DNA from 4 places in the Micromonospora echinaurantiaca genome. Region 3 is predicted to be linked to each of the others. Evidence: riboswitches for the same ligand, from Rfam matches in the RefSeq annotation. Region 3 holds a riboswitch; each other region holds the start of a gene.
What was found. A riboswitch is a leader RNA that binds a small molecule or an ion and turns the genes downstream of it on or off. The one in region 3 is predicted to bind cobalamin.
Positions count from the first base shown of each region.

Region 1: it holds a riboswitch for cobalamin, as region 3 does, so the genes downstream of both, metE (5-methyltetrahydropteroyltriglutamate--homocysteine S-methyltransferase) here and cobN (cobaltochelatase subunit CobN) in region 3, are expected to answer to the same signal.
Region 2: it holds a riboswitch for cobalamin, as region 3 does, so the genes downstream of both, GA0070609_RS08035 (ribonucleoside-diphosphate reductase subunit alpha) here and cobN (cobaltochelatase subunit CobN) in region 3, are expected to answer to the same signal.
Region 4: it holds a riboswitch for cobalamin, as region 3 does, so the genes downstream of both, GA0070609_RS08005 (acyl-CoA thioesterase) here and cobN (cobaltochelatase subunit CobN) in region 3, are expected to answer to the same signal.

Region 1 covers NZ_LT607750.1:1,747,578-1,751,340, reverse strand. The annotation lists gene GA0070609_RS08035 (ribonucleoside-diphosphate reductase subunit alpha) at 1-180, shown strand, start outside; gene GA0070609_RS08030 (ribonucleotide-diphosphate reductase subunit beta) at 216-1,211, shown strand; cobalamin riboswitch at 1,348-1,559, shown strand; gene metE (5-methyltetrahydropteroyltriglutamate--homocysteine S-methyltransferase) at 1,676-3,763, shown strand, end outside.
Region 2 covers NZ_LT607750.1:1,751,569-1,755,331, forward strand. The annotation lists gene GA0070609_RS08035 (ribonucleoside-diphosphate reductase subunit alpha) at 1-1,983, opposite strand, end outside; cobalamin riboswitch at 2,100-2,311, opposite strand; cobalamin riboswitch at 2,605-2,776, shown strand; gene GA0070609_RS08040 (energy-coupling factor ABC transporter permease) at 2,807-3,487, shown strand; gene GA0070609_RS08045 (energy-coupling factor ABC transporter substrate-binding protein) at 3,484-3,763, shown strand, end outside.
Region 3 covers NZ_LT607750.1:2,789,736-2,793,498, forward strand. The annotation lists gene cobN (cobaltochelatase subunit CobN) at 1-2,304, opposite strand, end outside; cobalamin riboswitch at 2,633-2,762, opposite strand; gene GA0070609_RS12845 (MBL fold metallo-hydrolase) at 2,874-3,701, shown strand; gene GA0070609_RS12850 (hypothetical protein) at 3,709-3,763, opposite strand, start outside.
Region 4 covers NZ_LT607750.1:1,741,170-1,744,932, reverse strand. The annotation lists gene aceA (isocitrate lyase) at 1-473, shown strand, start outside; gene aceB (malate synthase A) at 470-2,080, shown strand; cobalamin riboswitch at 2,226-2,441, shown strand; gene GA0070609_RS08005 (acyl-CoA thioesterase) at 2,626-3,072, shown strand; gene GA0070609_RS08000 (LysE family translocator) at 3,076-3,699, shown strand; gene GA0070609_RS07995 (GNAT family N-acetyltransferase) at 3,696-3,763, opposite strand, start outside.

The DNA of each region.
Region 1 (3,763 bases), 1.0 Mb from region 3:
CTGTACGCCTGGAAGTCCGGGCTGAAGACCACCTACTACCTGCGCTCGCGTCCCGCGACGCGGATCCAGCAGGCCACCGTCGCCGTCACACCGGTGGTCAAGCCGGTCGTCGCCGTCAGCGACGCCGAGGCACTGGCCTGCTCCCTGGAGAACCCCGAGAGCTGTGAGGCCTGCCAGTGACCAGGACACCCGAACTCCGTACCGACACCCGGCACATGCTGCTCGATCCCGGCATGGACCTGACCCTGCGGCCGATGCGCTACCCGCACTTCTTCGACCGGTTCAAGGACGCCATCAAGAACACCTGGACCGTCGAGGAGGTCGACCTGCACGCCGACCTCGCCGACCTGGCGAAGCTTTCGCCCGCCGAGCAGCACCTGGTGTCCCGGCTGGTCGCGTTCTTCGCCACCGGCGACACCATCGTCGCCAACAACCTGGTGCTCAACCTCTACCAGCACGTCAACTCGCCGGAGGGCCGGCTCTACCTGTCCCGGCAGCTGTTCGAGGAGGCCGTGCACGTCCAGTTCTACCTGAACCTGCTCGACACCTACGTGCCCGACGAGCGGGAGCGCTTCGCGGCGTTCGCCGCCATCGAGAACATCCCGTCGATCCGGCGCAAGGCGGAGTTCTGCTTCCGCTGGATCGACTCCGTCTTCGAGCTGCGCGAGCTCAGATCCCGCGCGGACCGAAGGGCGTTCCTGCTCAACCTGATCTGCTTCGCCGCCTGCATCGAGGGCCTGTTCTTCTACGGCGCCTTCGCCTACGTCTACTTCCTGCGCTCCCGGGGCCTGCTCAACGGGCTCGCCTCCGGCACCAACTGGGTGTTCCGCGACGAGTCGATGCACATGGCGTTCGCCTTCGACGTGGTGGACACCGTTCGGCGCGAGGAACCGGAGCTGTTCGACGAGGAGCTGGTCCGCCAGGTGCGGGAGATGCTGGCCGAGGCGGTCGAGTGCGAGGCCCAGTTCGCCGAGGACCTGCTCGAACAGGGCGTCTCCGGGTTGTCGCTACGGGACATGCGGGAGTACCTCCAGCACGTCGCCGACCGCCGGCTCGCCCAGCTCGGCATCGCGCCGCTCTACGGCTCGGCGAACCCGTTCGCGTTCATGGAACTGCAGGACGTGCAGGAGTTGTCGAACTTCTTCGAGCGGCGGGTGTCGGCGTACCAGGTGGGCGTCACCGGGAGCGTCACCTTCGACGACGACTTCTGACGGGGTGAACGGCCGGAGCATCGTCAGCCATGGCGGCGGTGCGGCGCTGACAGCCGCGGTTGGCCGGGCACGCGTTGGCGCGGATCTTCTCGATCCGCGCCAGGCGGGCCCGCCCACATTCGCTCCTCGCCCCCTTAGGATGAACAACGGTGCTGGTTCGCCGTGCCCACAACGGGCGCGGCGTCGTAAGAGGGAACCCGGTGCGAGTCCGGGACTGCCCCGCAGCGGTGAGTGGGAACGACCGCCGTCATGAGCACTGGACCGCGAGGTCTGGGAAGCGACGGCCAGTAGGCGACCGTACCGGTCACGCCCACGAGTCCGAAGACCTGCCCGCACCGCGCACGCCACCCGGTGTGCGCCGCCGACGGTCTCTCGGGACGGCCGGGCGGAAGCCGGTACGTCGGGCGTACCCCTTCCCTCCCTGCTGTCACGCGAGTCCTCGGGCACTTCGAGGGAAGGACCCCATGAGTACCGCATTCGGTCAGAGCACCGTGCTCGGCTATCCGCGTATCGGCGGCAACCGTGAACTCAAGAAGGCCGTGGAGAGCTACTGGGCCGGCAGGATCGACGCCGAGAAGTTGGCGGCGACCTCGGCCACGTTGCGGGCTGAGGTCTGGCGAACGCTGCGTGACGCGCGCCTGGACGCGATCCCGTCCAACACGTTCTCCTACTACGACCACATGCTCGACACCGCCGTCGCCGTCGGCGCGATCCCGCACCGGTTCGCCCGACTCGGCCTGTCCGACCTGGACACCTACTTCGCCATGGCGCGCGGCGCCGACACCGAGCCGGCGCTGGAGCTGACGAAGTGGTTCGACACCAACTACCACTACCTGGTTCCCGAGATCGGCGCCGACACCGCCTTCGCGGCGGATCCCGCGAAGGCGCTGGGTGAGTACCGCGAAGCGCGCGACCTGGGTGTCGAGAGCCGGCCGGTGCTGGTCGGGCCGGCCACGTTCCTCCTGCTGGCCAAGCCCACCGAGCCGCACGACGAACCGTTCGACCGGTTGGCCGACCTCGTCGACGTGTACGCGGACATCCTGCGGTCCCTCGGTGCCGCCGGCGTGCAGTGGGTGCAGCTGGACGAACCGGCCTACGTCACCGATCGGAGCGCCGCCGAGATCGACGCGCTGCGCGGCGCCTACCACCGGCTGTGCGCGGTGCAGGGGCGACCGAACATCTTCGTCGCCACGTACTTCGGGGAACTCGGCGACGCGCTCCCCGCGCTGCTCGACACGCCGGTCGAGGCTCTCGGTGTGGATCTGGTGGCCGGGCCTGGCAACCTGCGAGGGCTCGCCGGCGCGGGTCCGCTGCGCGGCAAGACGATCGTCGCCGGCCTCGTCGACGGTCGCAACGTCTGGCGTACCGACCTGCGCGCCGCGGTCGCCGCCGGCGCCGTCGTGACCGGGCTCGCCGACCACGTCGCCGTGTCCTCGTCGTGCTCGCTGCTGCACCTACCGGTGGATCTGTCCGCCGAAACCGCGCTCGATCCGGCCCTGCGCCGGCGGCTCGCCTTCGCCCGGCAGAAGGTGGACGAGGTGGTCCTGCTGAGCCGTGCCCTGCGCAACGGCACCACGTCCCTGCCCGAGCCGCTACCGCCCGCGCCGGCGGGGTGGTACAACGACGCCGTTCGCGGTCGGCTCGCCGCGCTCCGACCCACGGACCGGCAGCGCGGCGCCTACCCGGAGCGTGCGGCGGCACAGCAGGCCCGGCTGAACCTGCCGCCGCTGCCGACCACGACGATCGGCTCCTTCCCGCAGACCGACGAACTGCGCCGGGCGCGGGCCGAGCATCGGGCCGGGCGCCTCGACGCCGACGCCTACACCCAACGGATGCGCGCCGAGGTCGAACACGTCATCCGGCTCCAGGAACGGCTGGGGCTGGACGTGCTCGTGCACGGCGAGCCGGAACGCAACGACATGGTCCAGTACTTCGGTGAGCAGTTGGACGGATTCGCCGCCACCGACCACGGTTGGGTGCAGTCCTACGGATCGCGCTGCGTCCGGCCGCCGATCATCTACGGCGACGTAGCCCGCAGGGCACCGATCACGGTCGACTGGTCCACCTACGCTCAGTCGCTGACCGACCGGCCGGTGAAGGGGATGCTCACCGGCCCGGTGACGATCCTGGCCTGGTCGTTCGTCCGTAACGACCAGCCGCTGGCCGACACCGCCGACCAGATGGCACTCGCCCTGCGCGACGAGTGCCGTGATCTCGAGGCGGCCGGCATCCGGGTGATCCAGGTCGACGAGCCGGCGCTGCGCGAGACGCTGCCCCTGCGCCGGGCCGACCAGAAGGCGTACCTGGACTGGGCGGTCGGGGCGTTCCGCCTGGCCACCTGCGGCGTCGCCAACGACACCCAGATCCACACCCACCTGTGCTACTCCGAGTTCGGCGAGGTCATCACCGCCATCGACGCCCTCGACGCCGACGTCACCAGCATCGAGGCGTCCCGCTCGAAGATGGAGGTCCTCGACGACCTCGCCGCGATCGGCTACCGCCGCGGCGTCGGGCCCGGCGTCTGGGACATCCATTCGCCCCGGGTGCCGTCC
Region 2 (3,763 bases), 1.0 Mb from region 3:
GCGCGCCTTCAGCTCACCGACCAGGTAGGTGTTGACCTGGAGGAACTCGCCGGACATCGTCTCGCGTTTGAACAGGTTGGACACCTGCGGCTCGATGCACTCGTAGCAGCCGGCGATCGAGGCGATGGTGGCGGTCGGGGCGATCGCGACCAGCAGCGAGTTGCGCAGGCCGTGCGCGGCGACCCGCGCCCGCAGCGCGGCCCACCGCTCGCGCTGCGCGGGCTCGGCGCCCCACAGGTCCGGGTGCAGCTCACCCCGGGCGGCGCGGGTCTCGGCGTACGCGGGGTGCGCGCCGAACCGCTCCGCCAGGCCGGCCGAGGTCTCCAGGGCGGTCAGGAAGATCTCCTCCTGCACCCGGGTGGACAGCTCCTTCGCCTCGGCCGAGTCGAACGGCAGGCGCAGCGTGAAGAACGCGTCCTGCAGTCCCATCAGGCCGAGCCCGACCGGCCGCCAGCGTGGGTTCGATGCCGCCGCCTGCTCGGCCGGGTAGTAGTTGATGTCGATCACCCGATCGAGGAACACCACCGCGGTGCGGACGGTCGACCGCAGCTTCGCCCAGTCGACCCCGTCGGCGGTGACGTGCGTGCCGAGGTTGACCGAGCCCAGGTTGCACACCGCCGTCTCGGTGTCGTCGTTCACCTCGAGGATCTCGGTGCAGAGATTCGACAGGTGGATCGTGTTGCCCGGCGCACCGGTCTGGTTGGACAGCCGGTTCGACGGGTCCTTGAACGTCATCCACCCGTTGCCGGTCTGCGCCAGCGTGCGCATCATCCGCCCGTACAGGTCCCGGGCCCGGACCGTCCGGACCGCCTTCTTCTCCGCGACCCGGTAGGCGGCGTCGAACTCCTCGCCGTACAGGTCGGGCAGCTCCGGCGCGTCGGACGGGTCGATCAGCGACCAGTCGCCGTCCGCCTCGACCCGGCGCATGAACTCGTCCGGGATCCAGTTGGCCAGGTTGAGGTTGTGCGTACGCCGGGACTCCTCGCCGGTGTTGTCGCGCAGCTCCAGGAACTCCTCGATGTCCGGGTGCCACGGCTCCAGGTAGACGCAGGCCGCGCCCTTGCGCCGGCCGCCCTGGTTGACCGCGGCGACACCGGCGTCGAGGGTCTTCAGGAACGGCACGATGCCGTTGGAGCGGCCGTTCGTGCCGCGGATCAGCGCGCCCCGGCCGCGCACCCGAGACCAGGAGATGCCGATGCCGCCGGAGAACTTCGACAGCTTCGCCACCTGGTGGTACCGCTCGTAGATCGAGTCCAACTCGTCCCGCGGCGAGTCCACCAGGAAGCACGACGACATCTGGGTGTGCCGGGTGCCCGCGTTGAACAACGTCGGTGAGCTGGGCAGGTACGCCAGTGACGACATCAGGCGGTAGAACCCGACCGCCTCGACCGGCGTCTGCGACAACCCGCAGGCCACCCGCAGCAGCCAGTACTGCGGCGTCTCCACCACCAGCCGCGACTCGGGGTGGCGCAGCAGGTACCGGTCGGCGACGGTACGCAGCCCGAAGTACTCGAAGCGCAGGTCACCGTCCGGGTCCACGGCGTCGTCCAGTTCCCGGGCGTTGTCGGCCACGAACGCGGCGGTGTCGTCGCCGATCAGGCCCAGGCCGTGGGCGTATCCGATGGACTGGCTGAAGCTCGCCACATCCTGCCCGCGGACCTCCTTGTCCACGTACGCGGCCAACAGCCGCGCCGCGAGCCTGGAGTACTGCGGCTCCTCGCCGATCAGCTCCGCCGCCGTCTGGATCGACAACTTGTCCAGCTCCGCGGTGGTCGCTCCATCGTAGAGACCACTGATCGTCTTCGTGGCCACCCGCAACGGGTCCACCTCGGCCAGGTCGGCGGCCCACCGCTGCACCGCCTCGACGATCCGGTTGACGTCCACCGGCTCGGTGCCACCGTTGCGTTTGCGGACCCGCATCACCTGCCGGCGCTGCTCCGGTGCGCCCGCGCCCGGCCCGGACCGCTCCCGTACCACCGTCATGACCTCTCCTCGCGCTGTCTCCGATGGCCATCGGACGCGGGAGAACGCCAACGGGCCCGACGCAGGCCCGGTTGCTGGCGTCGGTCGTCCCGCGCGACCTCCGACCGCCGCGCGCGACGGCGCACGGCGCGCTGGCAGGTCTTCGGACTCGCGGGCCTGACCGGGGTCGCCGGTCGCCTACTGGCCGTCGCTTCCCAGGCCGGTGCGGCCCAGTGCTGTTGACGGCGGTCGTTCCCACTCACCGCTGCGGGGCAGTCCCGGACTCGCACCGGGTTCCCTCTTGCCTCGGCCGCCGTCACGCGGCCGAACCAGCTGCGTGGGACACCATATATGCCGCTGCCGTCGTGCGGGCAACACCAGATGTCGCGTCAGCGTGTCGGCTTCGTCTCACCGGTCGTCGCGCCGGACGGCAGCCGCCCGCCTCGCCGTCGGGCGCGCTTGACGGCAGCCGCCCGCCCCGCCGTTTGGCGCGCCGGGCGGCGGGGCGGCCGCCGCGGCCAGCAATCCGCGGCCGTGGCCCGCGACCCGCGGAACGCCTCTGAGCAGGGTCGCGAGGCGGCGGCCGCCGGACGGCAGGTGTTCGGGCGGGGGGCGGCCGCTTGCCCGGAGGATGACCGCCGGATAGCCTCTCGCCGTCAAGGTGCACGGGAAGCCGGTGTGAGACCGGCGCGGCCCTCGCCACTGTGACCGGGTAGCGATCTCCGACGACGCCACTGGGCCCACCCGGGCCTGGGAAGGCCGGAGCGAGCGTCGATCCGGGAGCCAGGAGACCGGCCTTGACGAGTGATCTCATCCACGAGGTGTTGGAGAGGAAGGTCGTCCCGTGCACATTGCCGAGGGCTATCTACCCCCGGTGCAGGCCGCGGCGTGGTTCGCGGTGTCCGCACCGTTCGTCGTCCACGGCAGCCGGGCACTGGTCCGGCAGGTCCGCCGCGATCCGGAGTCGAAACTGCTGCTGGGGGCGGCCGGCGCGTTCACGTTCGTGCTGTCCGCGTTGAAGATCCCGTCGGTCACCGGATCGTGTTCGCACCCCACCGGCACCGGGCTGGGCGCGGTGCTGTTCCGGCCACCGCTGATGAGCGTGCTGGGCGGCATCGTGCTGCTGTTCCAGGCGGTGCTGCTGGCCCACGGCGGGTTGAGCACGCTGGGCGCGAACATCTTCTCGATGGCGATCGTCGGCCCCTGGGTCGCCTTCGCCGTCTACTCCCTGATCCGCCGGGTCGGTGGCGGGATGGACGTGGCCGTGTTCGCCGCCGCGGCGCTGGGTGACCTGGCCACCTACTGCGTCACCAGCGTCCAGCTGGCGCTGGCGTTCCCCGACCCGGCCGCCGGGTTCGTCGCCGCACTGGCGAAGTTCGGCGGGATCTTCGCGGTGACCCAGATCCCGCTGGCGATCAGCGAAGGGCTGCTCTCCGTGCTCGTGGTACGCCTGCTGACGCGTACCAGCGGCGACGACCTGCGCCGGCTCGGGGTGCTGCGGACGCCGGCGGAGGTGCGGGCGTGAAGCGCTTCACCCGGGTGAACCTGCTGTTGCTGCTCGCGGTGCTGGTCCTGGCGGTGGCGCCGGTGGCGCTCGGACTCGGATCGGGCGACGAGCCCTTCGCCGGCGCGGACGCCCTGGCCGAGCAGGCGATCGTGGCCGACCACCCCGACTACGAGCCGTGGTTCGCGCCGATCTACGAACCGCCGTCCGGCGAGGTGGAGTCGGCGCTGTTCGCGCTCCAGGCCGCGCTGGGCGCCGGGTTCCTCGGCTACTACTTCGGGGTCGCCCGGACCCGGC
Region 3 (3,763 bases):
GACCTCCTCGACCACCGCGTCGACCTTGTCCGGCGCCCAGCCGAGGGTCTCCAGGCCGACCACCAGCCGGCGGGCGAGCGCCTCGATCAGGTCCACCGCGTCGGCGGCGGTGCCGGCCGGCCCGTCGACGATGTCGGTCAGCGCCGCCGGCGGGGTCAGCCGCTCCCCCGGCGCGGCGAGCAGCGCCTGCTCGTCCAGCCCGTACGCGGCGGCGAGCGCCTGCCGCAGGCCGGGTAGCGCGTACCGGCCACCCCAGACCTGCGGGGCGCGCAGCACGGCGAGGACGAGGTTGGCCCGGGGTTCGCCGGTCGGCGCGGCGGCGAGCACGTGCAGCCCGTCGCGGATCTGCACGTCCTTGACCTCGCACAGGTAGCCGTCGAGGTGCAGCACGAAGTCGTCGAAGTCGTCCTCGCCGGGCATCTGCTCGGTGTGCAGGTCGTGGTGCAGCTCGGCGGCGCGCACGAGTGCCCAGATCTGCGCCCGCACGGTGGGCACCTTGGCCGGGTCGAGGGCCTGCACGGTGGCGTACTCGTCGAGCAGTTGCTCGAGCCGGGCCAGGTCGCCGTACGTCTCGGCGCGGGCCATCGGCGGCACCAGGTGGTCCACGACCACGGCGTGCGCGCGGCGCTTGGCCTGGGTGCCCTCGCCGGGATCGTTGACGATGAACGGGTAGACCAGCGGCAGGTCGCCGAGGACGGCGTCGGGGGCGCACCCGGCGGCCAGGCCGAGTCCCTTCCCGGGCAGCCACTCCAGGGTGCCGTGCTTGCCCAGGTGCACCACCGCGTCCGCGCCGAAGCCGCCGTCGGCGACCGGCGCCGCCAGCCAGCGGTACGCGGCCAGGTAGTGGTGGCTGGGCGGCAGGTCCGGGTCGTGGTAGATGGCGATCGGGTTCTCCCCGAAGCCGCGCGGCGGCTGGATCAGCAGCACCACGTTGCCGAACCGCAGCCCGGCCAGCACGATGTCGCCGCCGTCGGTGTACAGCTCGCCGGGTGGTTCGCCCCAGTGCTCGCGCATTCGTTCGCGCAGCTCGGCGGGCACCTGGTCGAACCAGCGGCGGTAGCGCTCGCCCGGCACCCGGGCCGGCGCGGCGGCGAGCTGCTCCGGGGTGAGCCACTCGACGTCGTGCCCGCCGGCGGCGATCAGGGCGTGGATGAGCGCGTCCCCGTCGTCCGGCGGTGGCGCGTCGCCGAGGTGGTAGCCGGCGTCGGCGAGCGCGGCGAGCAGCCGGACCGCCGAGGCGGGGGTGTCCAGGCCGACCGCGTTGCCGACCCGGGAGTGCTTCGTCGGGTACGAGCTGAGCACCACCGCCACCCGCTTGCGCGCGTTCGGCAGCCGGCGCAGCCGGGCCTGCCGCACCGCGATGCCGGCCACCCGGGCGGCGCGTTCCGGGTCGGCGACGTAGCCGGAGAGCCCGTCGGCGTCGATCCGCTTGAACGAGAACGGCACGGTGATGATCCGGCCGTCGAACTCCGGCACCGCGACCTGCATGGCGGCGTCCAACGGGGACAGTCCGGCGTCGCTGCCCGCCCACTGCTGCCGGGTGCTGGTGAGGCAGAGCGCCTGGATCACCGGCACGTCGAGGGCGGCGAGCGCGCCCACGTCCCAGGCGTCCTCGTCGCCGCCACCGGAGGCGTCCGCGGCGACCGTGCCGCCGGCCGCGAGCACGGTGACCAGCAGCGCGTCACAGCCGGCCAGGAGGCGCAGCGGACCGGCGTCGGCGGTGAGCCCGCGCAGCGAGCCGCAGAAGACCGGCAGCGGGTTGCCGCCGGCGGCGTCGACCGCGGCGGCGAGGGTGTCCACGAAGGCGGTGTTCCCGGCGAGGGCGTGCGCCCGGTAGAAGACGATGCCGACGGTCGGCCGGTCCGGGTCGGCGGGGTGCTCGCCGTACAGCCCGTGGGCCGGGGTGGGTGCGGGTGGGGCGAAGCCCTCGCCGGTGAGCAGCACGGTGTCGGAGAGGAACCGGGCCAGCTGGGCGAGGTTGGCCGGCCCGCCCTCGACCAGGTAGGCCAGTGCCTCGGTGGCCACTCCGGACGGCACGGTGGAGGCGGCCATCAGCTCGGCGTCCGGCACCGGCTCGCCGCCGAGCACCACCGTCGGCACGCCGGAGGCGAGCACCGCGGCCAGGCCGTCCGGCCACGCCTGCCGGCCGCCGAGCAGGCGTACGACCGCGAGGTGGACGCCGTCGAGCAGCGCGGGTACGGCGTCGACGGCGACCCGGGCCGGGTTGGCCAGCCGGTAGTCGGCGCCGCTGGCCCGGGCGGCGAGCAGGTCGGTGTCGGCGGTGGAGAGCAGCAGGATGCGCACGGGTGACTCCGGACAGTGACGCCCACCCGGTCGACGGCGGCGGCCGGGCACGGCGGGGCGGGTGCTGGTTCAGCGGGCAGGCGCCGCCGGCGACCGGTTCACCGGCGGCAGGCCGGTACCGGGCGGCAGCGTGCGGAACTCAGCGGTGAACGGCGGGGCGGCGGCCCGGGGCGGGCGCGGCGGCGCGGCGGCCCGCAGCGGGGCGGGTGGGCGCGGGTGCGCGGTCGCGGCCGGGCCGGGTGCGGCGATGGCCGTCGACAATGGAGACGCGGTGCGTCATCGGGTCCTCCTCGGGTGTCCACGCCCTGGGGTCAACTCCCGACGGCCGAAGTATCCTGGCTCCCGGATCGACGCTCACCCCCGGCCTTCCAACCGCGCACGCACGGCCGTGGCTCACGAGGGGGGATCGCTCCCCGGTGACAGTGGCGGGACCGCGCCGGAATCGCACCGGCTTCCTTCACTGCCGTCAGGCCGGGAATGCTGCCACACCGGCGTTGCGCCGGTCAACGCGCCCTCGGGATACCTCGCCCGACGTCGACGCGCACCCGAGCCGACCCTCAAGCTCCACTGTGATCCCACCTGCCCGGCGGCGCGCCCGCGAACGCCGCCGCCTAGGATCGGGCCACGACCAGCCGCGTCGCGTTCGAGGAGGTGCCGCCATCACCGACATCACCGACATCACCGACATCAGGTTCGAGCACCTTGCCGGCCGGGTCTGGCGCTGCCCCGGCGACCCGGATCCGGCGGCCGTGCAGGCCGGCGTCGCGCTGGTGGCCGACGACCGGGGCAGCGTGCTGATCGACGCCGGGCAGAGCCCCGCGCACGCCCGGGAGATCCAGGCCGCGCTGCGCGCCGCCGGGTTGCCGCCACCACGCTGGCTGGTCTACACCCACCACCACTGGGACCACGTCTGGGGCGCCTGCGCCTGGCCCGGCGTGGAGATCGTCGGGCACGTCACCGGCGAGCGGCTGCTGCGCGCGGAGGCCGACCGGCCGTGGAGCCACCGGTACCTGCGCGAGCAGGTGCGGGCCAACCCCCGGCTCGGCCCGAGCTTCCGGGCCCGGGCGCTGGCGGTCGACTCGTGGGACGACTTCGCGGTGCTGCCGCCCACCCGGACCTTCACCGACGAGTTGGAGCTGCCGGTGGGCGTGCGGGTGCGGCACGTCGGGGGCAACCACGCGCCGGACTCCACCGTGGTCACCGTGCCGGACTCGGGTGTGCTGCTGCTCGGCGACGCCTACTACCCGCCGCCGGCGCACCTGCGCACCCCGGCGGACGGCCCCGACCTCGCCCTGGTGCGCCGGCTGCTCACCGACGACGTCCACTGGTACGTGGCCAGTCACGAGCCGCCGATGACGCTGGCCGAGGCGCGGGCGGCGGTCGCCGCCGCGGGGTGATCCGCGATCAGCGGGCCCGCCGCTCCGGGTGGGCCCGGTTCCAGGCCCGCATCCGCTCCGGG
Region 4 (3,763 bases), 1.0 Mb from region 3:
GCCTGGCGTACGCCCCGCACGCCGACCTGCTCTGGATGGAGACCAGCACCCCGGACCTGGAGGTCGCCCGCCGCTTCGCCGAGGCAATCAAGGCCGAGTACCCGGACCAGCTGCTCGCCTACAACTGCTCGCCGTCGTTCAACTGGCGCAAGCACCTGGACGACGCGACCATCGCCAAGTTCCAGCGGGAGCTCGGCCACATGGGATACAAGTTCCAGTTCATCACCCTGGCCGGCTTCCACGCCCTCAACTACTCGATGTTCGACCTGGCCCGTGGCTACGCCGCCGACGGCATGTCCGCCTACGTGGCGCTGCAGGAGCGGGAGTTCGCCGCCGAGCCGGCCGGCTACACCGCGGTCAAGCACCAGCGCGAGGTGGGCACCGGCTACTTCGACCTGATCAGCACCGTGCTCAACCCGGCCGCCGAGACCACCGCCCTGCGCGGCTCCACCGAGGAGGAGCAGTTCGCATGAGGTACGAGGTCATCGGCCCGATGGCCGAACGGTTCGACGAGGTCCTCACCCCCGAGGCGCTGGACTTCCTGGTCGCGCTGGACAGCGAGTTCGCCGCCCGGCGGGTGGCGCTGCTGGACACCCGCCGGGCCCGCCGCGACCGGTACGCCACCGGCCAACTGCCCGACTTCCTCCCGGAGACCGCCGGGATCCGCGCCGACCCCACCTGGCGGGTGGCCCCGCCCGCACCCGGTCTCGTCGACCGGCGGGTCGAGATCACCGGACCCACCGACCGCAAGATGACCGTCAACGCGCTCAACTCCGGCGCCAAGGTGTGGCTCGCCGACTTCGAGGACGCCACCGCCCCGACCTGGCACAACGTCATCAGCGGGCAGCTCAACCTGATCGACGCCCTGGACCGGCGGATCGACTTCACCGACCCGCGTGGCAAGCGGTACGCCCTCGGTGAGGAGCTGGCCACGATCGTGGTCCGGCCGCGCGGCTGGCACCTCGTGGAGAAGGGAATCGCGGTGGACGGCCGGCCAATCTCGGCCAGCCTGGTCGACTTCGGGCTCTACCTCTTCCACTGCGCCCGACGGCAGCTCGACGCCGGCGCCGGGCCCTACTTCTACCTGCCGAAGCTGGAGGGCCACCGCGAGGCGCGGCTGTGGAACGACATCTTCGTCTTCGCCCAGCGGTACCTGGGCCTGCCGCAGGGCACCATCCGGGCCACCACCCTGATCGAGACCATCACCGCCGCCTTCGAGATGGAGGAGATCCTGTACGAGCTGCGCGAGCACTCGGCGGGGCTCAACGCCGGACGGTGGGACTACATCTTCAGTGTCATCAAGAACTTCGGGCAGTGGCCGGACTTCGTGCTGCCGGACCGGTCCGAGGTCACCATGACCGTGCCGTTCATGCGCGCCTACACCGAACTGCTCGTCTCGACGTGTCACCGGCGCGGGGCGCACGCCATCGGCGGGATGGCCGCGTTCATCCCCAGCCGGGACCCGGAGGTCAACGAGGTGGCCCTCGGCCGGGTGCGGGCGGACAAGCGGCGGGAGGCCGGCGACGGGTTCGACGGCTCCTGGGTCGCCCACCCGGGCCTGGTCGACACCTGCCGGGCGGAGTTCGACGCGGTGCTGGGCGAGCGGCCGAACCAGCTCGCCCGGCTCCGGGACGACGTCAGTGTCACCGCCGCCGACCTGCTCGCCGTCGACAAGACCCCGGGCCAGGTCACCGCCGCGGGACTGCGGTCCAACATCGCGGTGGCGCTGCGCTACGTCGACGCCTGGCTCGGCGGCACCGGCGCGGTGGCGCTGTGGAACCTGATGGAGGACGCCGCGACCGCCGAGATCGCCCGCTGCCAGGTCTGGCAGTGGCTGCACCACGGCACTCCGCTGGCCGACGGCGGCTGCGTGACGGAGGACCTGGTCCGATCGATCCTCGCGGCGGAACTCACCGCCCTGACCACGGGACGCGAAGGCACCGAGCGGGACCGCGCCGAGCAGGCCGCACGGATCGTCGAGGACACCGCCCTCGGCGAGGACCTGCCGGCGTTCTTCACCACCGGTGCCTACGCCCGGTACCTCCGTCCGAACCGGAAGCCCGACCTGTCGGCCGGCTGACCGCGGTCGGCGCCCGCGCCGGAGCCGGGAAGGTCCCTTCGGACCTTCCCGGCTCCGGCCGGTGCTCCGATTCGGCTCGGCCGGGTGCCGGCCCGAATCACCCTTGCCAGCGCCCGCGATGGAGGCAGAGCGTCGTCGATCGAATAGGCTGTCACCCGGCGCTGGTTCGCCCGGCCGGGTTCGGCCGGGCGTCGTAAGAGGGAACCCGGTGCAAGTCCGGGACTGCCCCGCAGCGGTGAGTGGGAACGACCGCCGTCACCACGCACTGGACCGCGAGGTCTGGGAAGCGACGGCCAGTAGGAGACCGGCACGCCCGGTCGCGCCCGCGAGTCCGAAGACCTGCCCGCGCTGCGCACACGAGGTGTGTGCGCTGCCGTCGACCTCGCGGGTGGGTCGGGCGGGTGACGCGCCACGAGCGTGTTCCTCGACGTGCGCGCCGGCGGGATCGACGGTGTGCTTCCCGAGGACGGACTACCGCTGTGCACGACACCACCACCATCGCCGGCCGACCCCCGTCGGCGTCGCACCTGACCCTGTCGCAGATCATGGACCAGCACCACACCAACCTGATGGGCACGGTCCACGGCGGCCGGATCCTCAATCTCATCGACTCGGTCGCCGGGGTGGTCGCCGCGCGGCATTCCGACGGGCCGGCGGTCACCGCCGCGATCGACGAGACCGCGTTCCTGCGCGCGGTGCGGGTCGGCGACGTGGTCCACGTCGACGCCCGGATCACCTGGGCCGGCCGCAGCTCGATGGAGGTGGCCGTCAAGGTGACCGCGGACCGCTGGGACCGCGCGGTGCCACCCACCGACGTGGCCACCGCGCACCTGGTCATGGTCGCCATCGACGACGCCGGCCAGCCCCGCACCGTCCCGCCGCTGCTGCCGCAGACCGACGGCGACCGGCGCCGCTACCGCGAGGCGGAGATCCGCCGCGAGCACCGGCTGGCACTGCGGCAGGCCCTGCTCGACGGGGCCGGGGAGGGCTGAGGGATGCTCGGTGTGTCCGCGGCGACCCTCGCCGGTTACCTCGCCGCCATCGTCGTGCTCATGGTCACTCCCGGTCCGGACATGATGTTCGTCCTGGCCAACGCCGCCCGCTACGGCACCCGCGCCGGGGTGGTCGCCGCGCTCGGCGTCGCCGCCGGGGAGGCGGTGCACGTCGCGGCGGTCGTCTGCGGTCTCGCCGCGCTGGTCTCGGCGTCGCCGGTGCTGTTCACCGCGATCCGCTGGGCCGGCGCGGCGTACCTGATCGTCCTCGGCGTACGGGCGCTACGCGGCGCCGGCGGTCCCGTCGACGCGGTGACGGAGCAGGGTGGCCGGGCCAGCCGGGCATTCCTGCGCGGGCTGGTGACCAACCTGCTCAACCCGAAGATGATCCTGTTCAGCGTGGCCTTCCTGCCCCAGTTCGTCGACCCGGCAGCCGGTGACGTCACCGCCCAGCTCGTCCTGCTCGGCGCGCTGTTCGTGGCGGTGCAGCTCGCCGTCGACATCGCCCTGGGCGCCGGCGCTGGGCGGCTCGCCGGCCGGTTGGCCGACGGCCGCTGGTCACGTCGGATCAACCGGATCTGCGCCGTCGCCTTCGTCGCGCTCGGGATCCGCCTGGCGGCCAGCTAGCGGATCGACGGGCTCACTCCAGGGTCGGGGTGGTCCGCCTCGAACCGGGCCCGGGTCAGGAAGG